One region of the Bradyrhizobium sp. USDA 372 genome, then DNA from elsewhere that is predicted to be linked to it. Evidence: predicted binding sites of a transcription regulator. Region 1 holds the regulator's gene; each other region holds the start of a gene.
The links. The regulator LexA, encoded in region 1, represses DNA repair genes until DNA is damaged. The targets are predictions, from matches to a motif close to TGTTCNNNNTGTGTTCNG.
Positions count from the first base shown of each region.

Region 1 (3,115 bases):
CGGCGATGGCATTTGAATTTGGCCCTCGACTTTTCGGTCGGGGCCGACGGCGTCAGCCGATCGGCAGGCGCGTGATCGTGGGCCGCGTGTCGGCGACGATCTGCGGCTTGTGCTCGCGCTCGATGGCTTGCTGCGTCACCGGCAATTGCAGCACGGTCGCGCGCTGGCCTTCGACGAGCTGCGTCACCAGCACGTACTTGCCGTCCGGGAATTCGATCGCGTCATGATGGCGATCGGGAATGTGCGGGTCGATCTTGCCGAACTTGCCGACGCGGGAGTTGACGGTTCGCGTCCAGATCCAGCGGTTGTCATAGCGGACGTTATCGGCGAAAGCGAGCTCCGTTCCCGGCAGCAGACAGACCGCGACGGAGAGATCGGCTTCGGAGGCGAAGCCGCGCGTCGAGGTGCCGCGGAAGGTTGTCGTGACGATCGTCTCGCCAACTTCGGCGGGGCGCGTCGCGACGGCATGCAGGCTATAGTCACACATCGGGTGCTCCTCATACTGGGATAGCGACCCGCGTCTCTTTCGAGGCGCAGGCCTCTATCAGAGTGGAAGCCTCCAACGCTCTGCTCGGTTATGGGCAAATCTGCGGCTCGCATCCGCAGCACGCGATCACATTATCTTTCCCGGATTCGATAGGAACAAACCTCGCGTCCTTGCATTTGGCCCGCACTATCGGCGCTGTCGGCACAACTCTACCGGCGGAGCGAAATGGCCGCGTGTCCGCATGGGCGAGTGTCGCGCGGGAAGAGGCGCCGAACAGTCAGCGCAGAACCAGAAAGACCATCCAGCCGGAGCGGACAAGTATCCGCTCCAATCTTGGATCGACGATCGAAGCGCGCGTAGCGCTTACTTCCGGTATCAGTACTTCCGGTAAAGCCCGATCAGCTTGCCCTGGATCTTCACGCGGTTCGGCGGAAGAATGCGGACCTCGTAGGCGGCATTGGCGGGCTCGAGCGCGATCGAGGCGCCGCGGCGGCGGAAGCGTTTGAGCGTGGCCTCCTCGTCGTCGATCAGCGCCACCACGATGTCGCCGGTATTGGCGGTCTCGTTGCGCTGGATCAGCGCCATGTCGCCGTCGAGGATGCCGGCCTCGACCATCGAATCGCCGCGCACCTCGAGCGCGTAGTGCTCGCCGGAGCCAAGCATGTCCGGCGGGACGCTGATGGTGTGGCTGCGGGTCTGCAGCGCCTCGATCGGCGTGCCGGCCGCGATGCGGCCCATTACGGGCACCGCGACGGGGCGCTCGCCCTCATCCGCGGGCGGGCTGGAGCTCGCGCGCACCTTGCCGAGATTGCCCTCGATGACGCTCGGGGTGAAGCCGCGGCGATTGCCGGCTGCGGCCTGGAGCTCGGGCAGCTTGATCACCTCGATGGCACGGGCGCGGTTGGGCAGGCGGCGAATGAAGCCGCGCTCCTCGAGCGCAGTGATCAGGCGATGAATGCCTGACTTCGAGCGCAGGTCGAGCGCATCCTTCATCTCGTCGAAGGACGGCGGCACGCCGCTTTCCTTCAGACGTTCGCTGATGAACCGCAGAAGCTCGTATTGTTTGCGCGTCAACATCTCGACCAAAGTCCCCCGGTTGATGTCGTTCGATTCCGAGACGATGAAGTCGGCAATAAGCCGCTACATCCTCGAAACAAATCATGAACGGACACTATATGTTCGATATGTGTTCCGCAACTGCTTAATTTATGGTGAACGAGGCCGAACTCGCGGAATGCGTGTGGCCGGGCATCTCAGACGGGCAGCCGCAGCACCTCGCAAGGTGTGCCGGCCTCGGCCTTTGGCGCGAACGGTGCGCGCACGAGAAGTACCTGTGCCGCAGAGAGATTCGCAAGCAGGGAGGAGTCCTGATGGCTGACGGGAAGGGCGACGCGCGTGCCGTCGTCGCGCACCTCCAGCCGCGCACGCAGATAATCCTCGCGCTGGTCGTTGGCGCCGAGATCGCGGCCCAGCACGGCGCGCTCGCGCTGATGATGAATCACTGAACCGCCCGACAGGGCGCGAATCAAGGGCACCATGAACAGGAAGGCGCACACGTATGACGACACGGGATTGCCGGGCAGGCCGATCACGCGCATCGCGCCGAGGCGACCATGCATCATCGGCTTGCCGGGCCGGATCGCGATCTTCCAGAACGCCATCTCGATGCCTTCGCCCTTGAGCGCCTGCTGGACCAGATCGTGGTCGCCGACCGACGCACCGCCGGTCGTGACCAGGATGTCGGCACCGCTCTCGCGCGCGCGGCGGATGCCGGCGGACGTGGACTCCAGCGTATCGGCGGCAATTCCGAGGTCGATGGTCTCGGCGCCCTCGCTGCGGGCAAGGGCGTGCAGGGCATAGCCATTGGAATAGACGATCTGACCGGGACCAGGCGCGGTGCCCGGCATGACCAGCTCGTCGCCGGTGGCGAGAATCGCGACCCTCGGGCGGCGAATGACCGCGAGCTGCGGATGATTCATTCCGGCGGCGAGGGCGAGATCGCGCTCGGTGAGACGGATTCCCTTGCGCAGCAGCACGTCGCCTTCGCGGAAGTCGACGCCCGCAGAGCGGATGTGCCGGCCGTAAACTGCGGCTTCCTTGATCGTGACATGCTTGCCGTCGGCAATTGTGTCTTCCTGGATCACGACGGCATCGGCGCCGTCGGGAACGACGCCGCCGGTGAAGATCCGCACGGCTTCGCCGGGGCCGACCCTTCCCGCGAACGGCCGACCCGCCGCGACCTCACCCACGACGGTCAGCCTGGACTCGATGGCCGCGTCGGACGCGCGCACGGCATAGCCGTCCATCGCCGACATCGCCTCCGGCGGCTGCGTGCGCCGCGCCGCGACATCGTGCGCGAGCACACGATGGTGGGCCTCGTCGAGGCGAACCATCTCTTCAGCCAGCGGCTCGGCGCCGGTCAGCACCGCGGCGAGCGCGTCAGAAACCGGCATCAGGGCCACGGGCGAACTCCTGCTGAGCACATCGGTAAATGGGCGGCGAGAGTTCTAGCCGAGTGCAGGCGTGAGGCAAAGCAGCACGCGGGATGATTTATCCTGCGTGATCGCTGGGTGGAGGAGGTCGGCTCAACTCCGCCGCGGCATGATGCGGAAGGCGAGGCAGACCGGA
Region 1 is NZ_JBRJHR010000001.1:587,825-590,939, reverse strand. It holds gene AB7M16_RS02855 (hypothetical protein) at 53-487, opposite strand; gene lexA (transcriptional repressor LexA) at 863-1,564, opposite strand; gene AB7M16_RS02845 (molybdopterin molybdotransferase MoeA) at 1,741-2,949, opposite strand.

Region 2 (3,115 bases), 110 kb from region 1:
CCTTGATGGTGCGGCGGTGGTTCGGCGGACGCCGCTCCGGCACCTCGACCTCGAGCTCGCCGGTGAGGTACTTGCCGGTCAGCGATTTCGGGTTGCGCATGATTTCGGCGGGCGTGCCTTCGGCGACGATGTTGCCGCCATGCATGCCGGCGCCGGGGCCGATGTCGAGCACGTAGTCGGCGAGCCGAATGGCGTCCTCGTCATGCTCGACCACGACCACGGTGTTGCCGAGGTCGCGCAGCCGCTTCAGCGTTTCGAGCAGGCGGGCATTATCGCGCTGATGCAGGCCGATCGAGGGCTCGTCCAGCACGTAGAGCACGCCCGTGAGCCCCGAGCCGATCTGCGAGGCCAGGCGGATGCGCTGGCTTTCGCCGCCGGACAGCGTACCGGAGGAGCGGGATAGCGTCAGATAATTGAGGCCGACGTCGAGCAGGAAGGTGAGGCGCTCGCGGATCTCCTTCAGGATGCGGCCCGCGATCTCGTTCTGCTGCGCGTTCAGCGCCTCCGGCACGGTCTCGAACCATGCGCCGGCGCCCTTCACGGACAGCTCCGAGATTTCGCCGATATGCTTGCCGCCGACCTTGACGCAGAGCGCCTCGGGCTTGAGTCGAAAGCCTTTGCAACCCTCGCAGGGCACGTCGTGGAAATATTTCGCCAGCTCCTCGCGCGCCCACTCGCTTTCGGTCTCGCGGTAGCGGCGGTTGATGTTGGTGATGACGCCCTCGAACGGCTTCTTGGTGTCGTAGGAGCGCACCCCGTCCTCGTAGGAGAACTTGATCTCGTCCTCGCCCGAGCCGTAGAGGATCGCGTTTTGCGTCTTCTTCGGCAGGTCCTTCCACTTGGTGTCGAGTGTGAACTTGTAGTGCTTGCCGAGCGCGGTCAGCGTCTGCACGTAATAGGGCGATGACGATTTGGCCCAGGGCGCGATCGCGCCCTTGCGCAGCGTCAGATCCTTCTCGGGGATGACGAGGTCCTCGTCGACATGCTGCTCGACGCCGAGGCCGCCGCAGGCGGGGCAGGCGCCGTAGGGATTGTTGAAGGAGAACAGGCGCGGCTCGATCTCGGGGATGGTGAAGCCGGAGACCGGGCAGGCGAACTTTTCCGAGAACAGAATGCGCTCGGGGCCGCTCTTGTCGTGGATTTTTGCGGTCTTCTTCTTCTCCTCCGCAGGGGCAGCTGCCGCTGGCGCATCGGCGAACTCGACGACGGCGAGGCCTTCTGCGAGCTTCAACGCGGTCTCGAAGCTCTCGGCGAGGCGCTGGCCGATATCGGCGCGCACCACGATGCGGTCGACCACGACATCGATGTCGTGCGGGAACTTCTTGTCGAGGTTAGGGGCTTCCGCCAGCTCATGGAAGGTGCCGTCGATCTTGACGCGCTGAAAGCCCTTCTTGAGCCACTCGGCGAGCTCCTTCTTGTACTCGCCCTTGCGGCCGCGCACGACGGGGGCGAGCAGATAGAGGCGGGTGCCCTCGGGCAGCGCCAGCACGCGGTCGACCATCTGCGAGACGGTCTGACTCTCGATCGGCAGGCCCGTGGCCGGCGAATAGGGCACGCCGACGCGGGCCCAGAGCAGGCGCATGTAGTCGTAGATCTCGGTGACGGTGCCGACGGTGGAGCGCGGGTTCTTCGACGTCGTCTTCTGCTCGATGGAGATCGCAGGCGAGAGGCCGTCGATCTGGTCGACGTCGGGCTTCTGCATCATCTCCAGGAACTGGCGGGCATAGGCCGACAGCGATTCGACGTAGCGGCGCTGGCCCTCGGCATAGATGGTGTCGAAGGCGAGCGAGGATTTGCCGGAGCCGGATAGGCCGGTGAACACCACCAGCTTGTCGCGGGGAATCTCGACGTCGATGTTCTTGAGGTTGTGCTCGCGCGCGCCGCGGATCGTAATTGCGCGCAGGCTCGAGCCCGCGTTCTGTTGTTGGCGCTTCGCCCTGATCACTTCGTCCATCCCAGAGGTCCTCGAGGAATCCAAAGACGCGCGATCGCGCCAATGCAAAAGGCGCGCTTCGCCCGGAACCGGGATCGGCGCCGATGGGTATGGCAGCGAACGTAGGAAGAACGGCGGCGGATTTCCAGTGGGACTTGCGAATCGTCAACGGAATGTTGGCGCGCTGGCGGCATCTGGCAGCAGGAGCGCTGCGGAACCCCTGTCGGAACAGCCCGCCCAAAGCAAAAGGCCGGCGCGAGGCCGGCCTCTCGTGACGATGTGACTTGGAAGATCAGTACTTCGCGACGACCGGGCCGCCGAAGGTGTAGTTGAGGCGAACGGTGCCCATGTCGACATCCTGCTTGATGCGGTCGGTCCGGTCGTTGATGCCAAGCACCGTGAAATTGACGTTGCGGCCGCCCATGAACAAGTGGTCGTATTCGATCGCAACGGACCAGTTCGGTGCGAAACCGAATTCGATGCCGGTGCCGACTGCGCCGCCCCAGCGCGTCTCGCTCGCGCTATCGAAGACCACGCCGCCGAGAAGGCCGTCGTACTTGGCGTGCGTGACCGCGGCGCCGCCCTTCACGTACCAGAGCACGTTATTCCAGGCGTAGCCGACCTGGCCGGTGAACAGGCCGAGGGCATCGATTCTGGTCTGATTGACCACGGGTGCGAAAGCGGCGAGCGGGCTCGCGTTCGATCCCTTCAGGTTGGCCCAGTCGCCTTGGGCTTCAAGGCCGAACACCCAGTTAGCCGACTGCCAGCGATAGCCAACCTGACCACCGACGAGTCCGCCGGTTGCGTTGTGACAGCCTTCGGACACGACCGGGATTGCCACACCGAGCACGGCATTGAGATCCCAGCAATTGCGGCTCGATGCACCGCCGCCGTTGATGCCGAGGTAGAAACCGCTCCAGTTGTACACCGCGATCGGCGCCACCGGAGCCTTGGCGTAGGGGCGGGCCGCCAAATCGGCCGCCGAGGCCGGTGCCAACGCGCTAAGTGCGAACAAACTGGCCGAAGCCAGCAAAAGCTTCTTCATATCCATTCCCCACTTCCGTTTCTCATTCCGGTCTTCCGGAGAGCGGAAGAGCAGCGGACCTCATGACTCAAGTAACGTCATTGCTTTACACCATTGAAGCCAAAAGTTGTGTCACCCGGCCGCCACATCCGTCCGAA
Region 2 is NZ_JBRJHR010000001.1:476,694-479,808, reverse strand. It holds gene uvrA (excinuclease ABC subunit UvrA) at 1-1,954, opposite strand, end outside; gene AB7M16_RS02315 (outer membrane protein) at 2,226-2,978, opposite strand.
Region 2: a site for LexA is predicted at 2,050-2,067, ahead of uvrA (excinuclease ABC subunit UvrA). Genes of this name have one in related genera too.

Region 3 (3,115 bases), 4.2 Mb from region 1:
TGCAGGGTTTCTTCGGCGGCGTGCTGATCCCGATGGCGTTCACGCTGGTCTTCACCAAGCTGCCGAAGGGCCAGCAGCCGATCGGCCTTGCCATGTTCTCGCTCGCCGTGACCTTCGCACCGGCGATCGGGCCGACCATCGGCGGCTATCTCACCGAGAATTACGGCTGGCAGACCATTTTCTTCGTCAACGTGCTGCCCACGGCGGTGATGGTGACCACGCTGTTCTTCACGCTGGAGCGCCAACCGCTGAACCTCGCTTTGCTGCGCGAAGGCGACTGGTTCGGCATCGCGACCATGGCGATCGGCCTCGCTTCGCTGCAAGCCGTGCTGGAAGAAGGCAACAAGGACGACTGGTTCGGCTCTCCCTTCATCGTGCGGCTCGCGGTCATCGCCGTGATCAGCCTGTCGATGTTCATCGCCAACGAGCTGATGGTGGAGAAGCCGCTGCTGCGCCTGCGCCTGTTGACGCAGTGGAATTTCGGCATCGGCACCATCGCGGCGGTGTTCCTCGGCTTCGCACTGTTCGGCTCGGTCTATCTCCTGCCCGCCTATCTCGGCCAAGTGCAGGGCTACAATGCCGAGCAGATCGGCAACGTGCTGGCCTGGACCGGACTGCCGCAGCTTCTGCTGATTCCGCTGGTGCCGAAGCTGATGCAGCGTTTCGACGGCCGCTATGTCGCGACCGTTGGCCTGCTGCTGTTCGCCGCGAGCTCCTTCATGAACATCCAGATGTCGCTCGATTATTCCGGCGATCAGTTCCTGATGCCCAACATCGTGCGTGCGGTCGGCCAGGCGCTGACGCTCGCGCCGCTGTCGGCACTCAGCCTCGGCAGCGTCGCGCCGCAGGATGCGGCGGCCGCCTCCGGCATCTCGAACATGATGCGCAACCTCGGCGGCGCCATCGGCACCGCGGTGCTCGCCACTATCGTCACCAAACGCGAGCAGTTCCACTCCAACATCATCGGCCATTCGGTCACGCTCGGCCGCGAGGAGGTCCGCGCCCGCATCGCGCAGATGACGGACTATTTCATGGCCCACGGCGTCCCCGATCCCAACGCCGCACGCGAGCAGGCCATCATCGCGCTCGGCAAGACCGTGAAGCGCCAGGCGCTGGTGATGGGCTATTCCGACACCTTTGCCGTGATCGGCGTGGTGCTGGTCCTCGCCGCGATCGCGGTGCTGCTGACGCGAAGGGTGAAGGCGCCGGGTGGCGGAGGTGGCGCGCATTAGAGCTCGAAAACGAGCGACCAAATCGACGCGGCCGTCACGCTTGACGGCCGCGTCCTTTTGTGTTCCCTATTTGTTCATATCAATTATAGGTTGCTCAAGGGGACACTTCATGAGCGATACTCAGGTCGAGGCCGTGCCGGCTCAGCTCGTGCTGCATGCTGACGAAGATACTCCGCGTGAATTCATCGTTGACCTGTTGCGTCGCGTCTTCGGCAAGTCGGAAAGTGAAGCCGTCTCCGTGATTGCCGACATGGAGAGGCATGGCGCGGCAGCCTGCGGTCCCTACCCACCACCGGTCGCAGGAGCCCTGCTGGAATCTGCAAGGCGTCGTGTCGCTGCCGCCGGCCACCCACTCCTGATCACAAGCGAAACGGCGAAGCCCTGCTGCGAGCTTTGCGGCCGACCGATCGCGCAGTCGGAAGCACAATTGGTGGACCGCACAGTGTGGCTGTGCGCCGATTGCGTACTCGCAGCAGCATGCGCATCGCGGGACCTCCCCTCGGAGGAGTTCAATTACACGTTCGGTGTCTTGAATTGGCACTTCGCCGATGTGCCGCGGAGTCAGCTGGTGACCACGGTACGCCAATTTCCTGGCCACATGCGGGCAGACGTCCAGGCCGCCATCGACCGATTATTTGCGTCTCCGGTCCGGCTATTCGGTATCGCCGAGGACCGCCGCTACGAGACGCTATCCATGTCGAGATTGATGCAGAACGACGGTTTCGCGGCGACGATCGCACCGCTTCAGTACAACGACGTCGATATCGGCGAACCGACACCAGCCAAGTGCCTCGACAATGGTCTTTGGCTTTGCGCAACCGCTGGTCTCCGCTACGCGGTGCTTCTGGCCATTCATCGTGAATACAGCCGCGAGGTCGGCGTGCGGATCGAAATCATGGCGCCGGCCGGGGCCGCAGGCTCAGCGCTTGTCCAGCAGTGCTTCAGCGCGCTGGAGGACGCCGTTCAGGCCGCGCGCACCTACCGTGGCAAGATTCTCTCTCTCGATGCCGATTCCGACTACCGTGGGCGCTCGCGCGGGATCACAGTGCACCGGCTTCCTTCCGTCAGTCGTGACGAGGTGATCCTGCCTGAACAGACGTTACGGCTACTTGATCGTAACGTCCTGAACTTCGTGGGCACGCGGGACGTGCTGCGCCGCCTCGGACAGTCGACCCGGAAGGGTATCTTACTCTACGGCCCACCCGGCACGGGCAAGACTCACACCATCCGCTATCTCGCGGCCCATCTGCCCGGTCATACGACGCTGATCATCACAGCGGAGCAAATCGGCCTGCTCGGCGCCTATATGAATCTCGCTCGCCTCCTGCAACCGGCCATGGTTGTGATCGAAGACGTCGATCTCATCGCGCGGCAGCGCGAGAACATGAGCGGCTGCGAAGAACCGCTGCTCAACCGATTACTTAACGAGATGGATGGCTTGAAGCAGGACGCTGACATTCTGTTCGTGCTGACAACAAATCGGCCTCAGCAACTCGAAGGCGCCCTAGCGGGCCGCCCCGGTCGCATAGATCAGGCCATCGAAGTGCCGCTTCCCGACGAGACCGGCCGCAACAAACTGGTCCGGCTCTATGGCAAGGGACTGCCACTCGACGACGCCGTCGTCGCCGAAGCCGCCAGGCGCAGCGAAGGCACGAGTTGCGCATTCATCAAGGAATTGATGCGGCGCCTGGCACAAGCGAGCCTCGCGCGCGATGGCGGCAATTCCGTCATTTCCGCCGATATCGACGAAGCCCTCGATGACATGCTGTTCTCCGGCGGCCGGCTCAATGCGCGACTGCTCGGCGGCGCGCAGGCGATGGCGGCGGGATGAGCGGAGCATGTCTCCCTCTCCGCGTCTTCGCGGGGAGAGGTGAAGGGTCACT
Region 3 is NZ_JBRJHR010000001.1:4,785,251-4,788,365, reverse strand. It holds gene AB7M16_RS22555 (DHA2 family efflux MFS transporter permease subunit) at 1-1,232, shown strand, start outside; gene AB7M16_RS22550 (ATP-dependent Clp protease adaptor ClpS) at 1,342-3,063, shown strand.
Region 3: a site for LexA is predicted at 1,293-1,310, ahead of AB7M16_RS22550 (ATP-dependent Clp protease adaptor ClpS). Genes of this name have one in related genera too.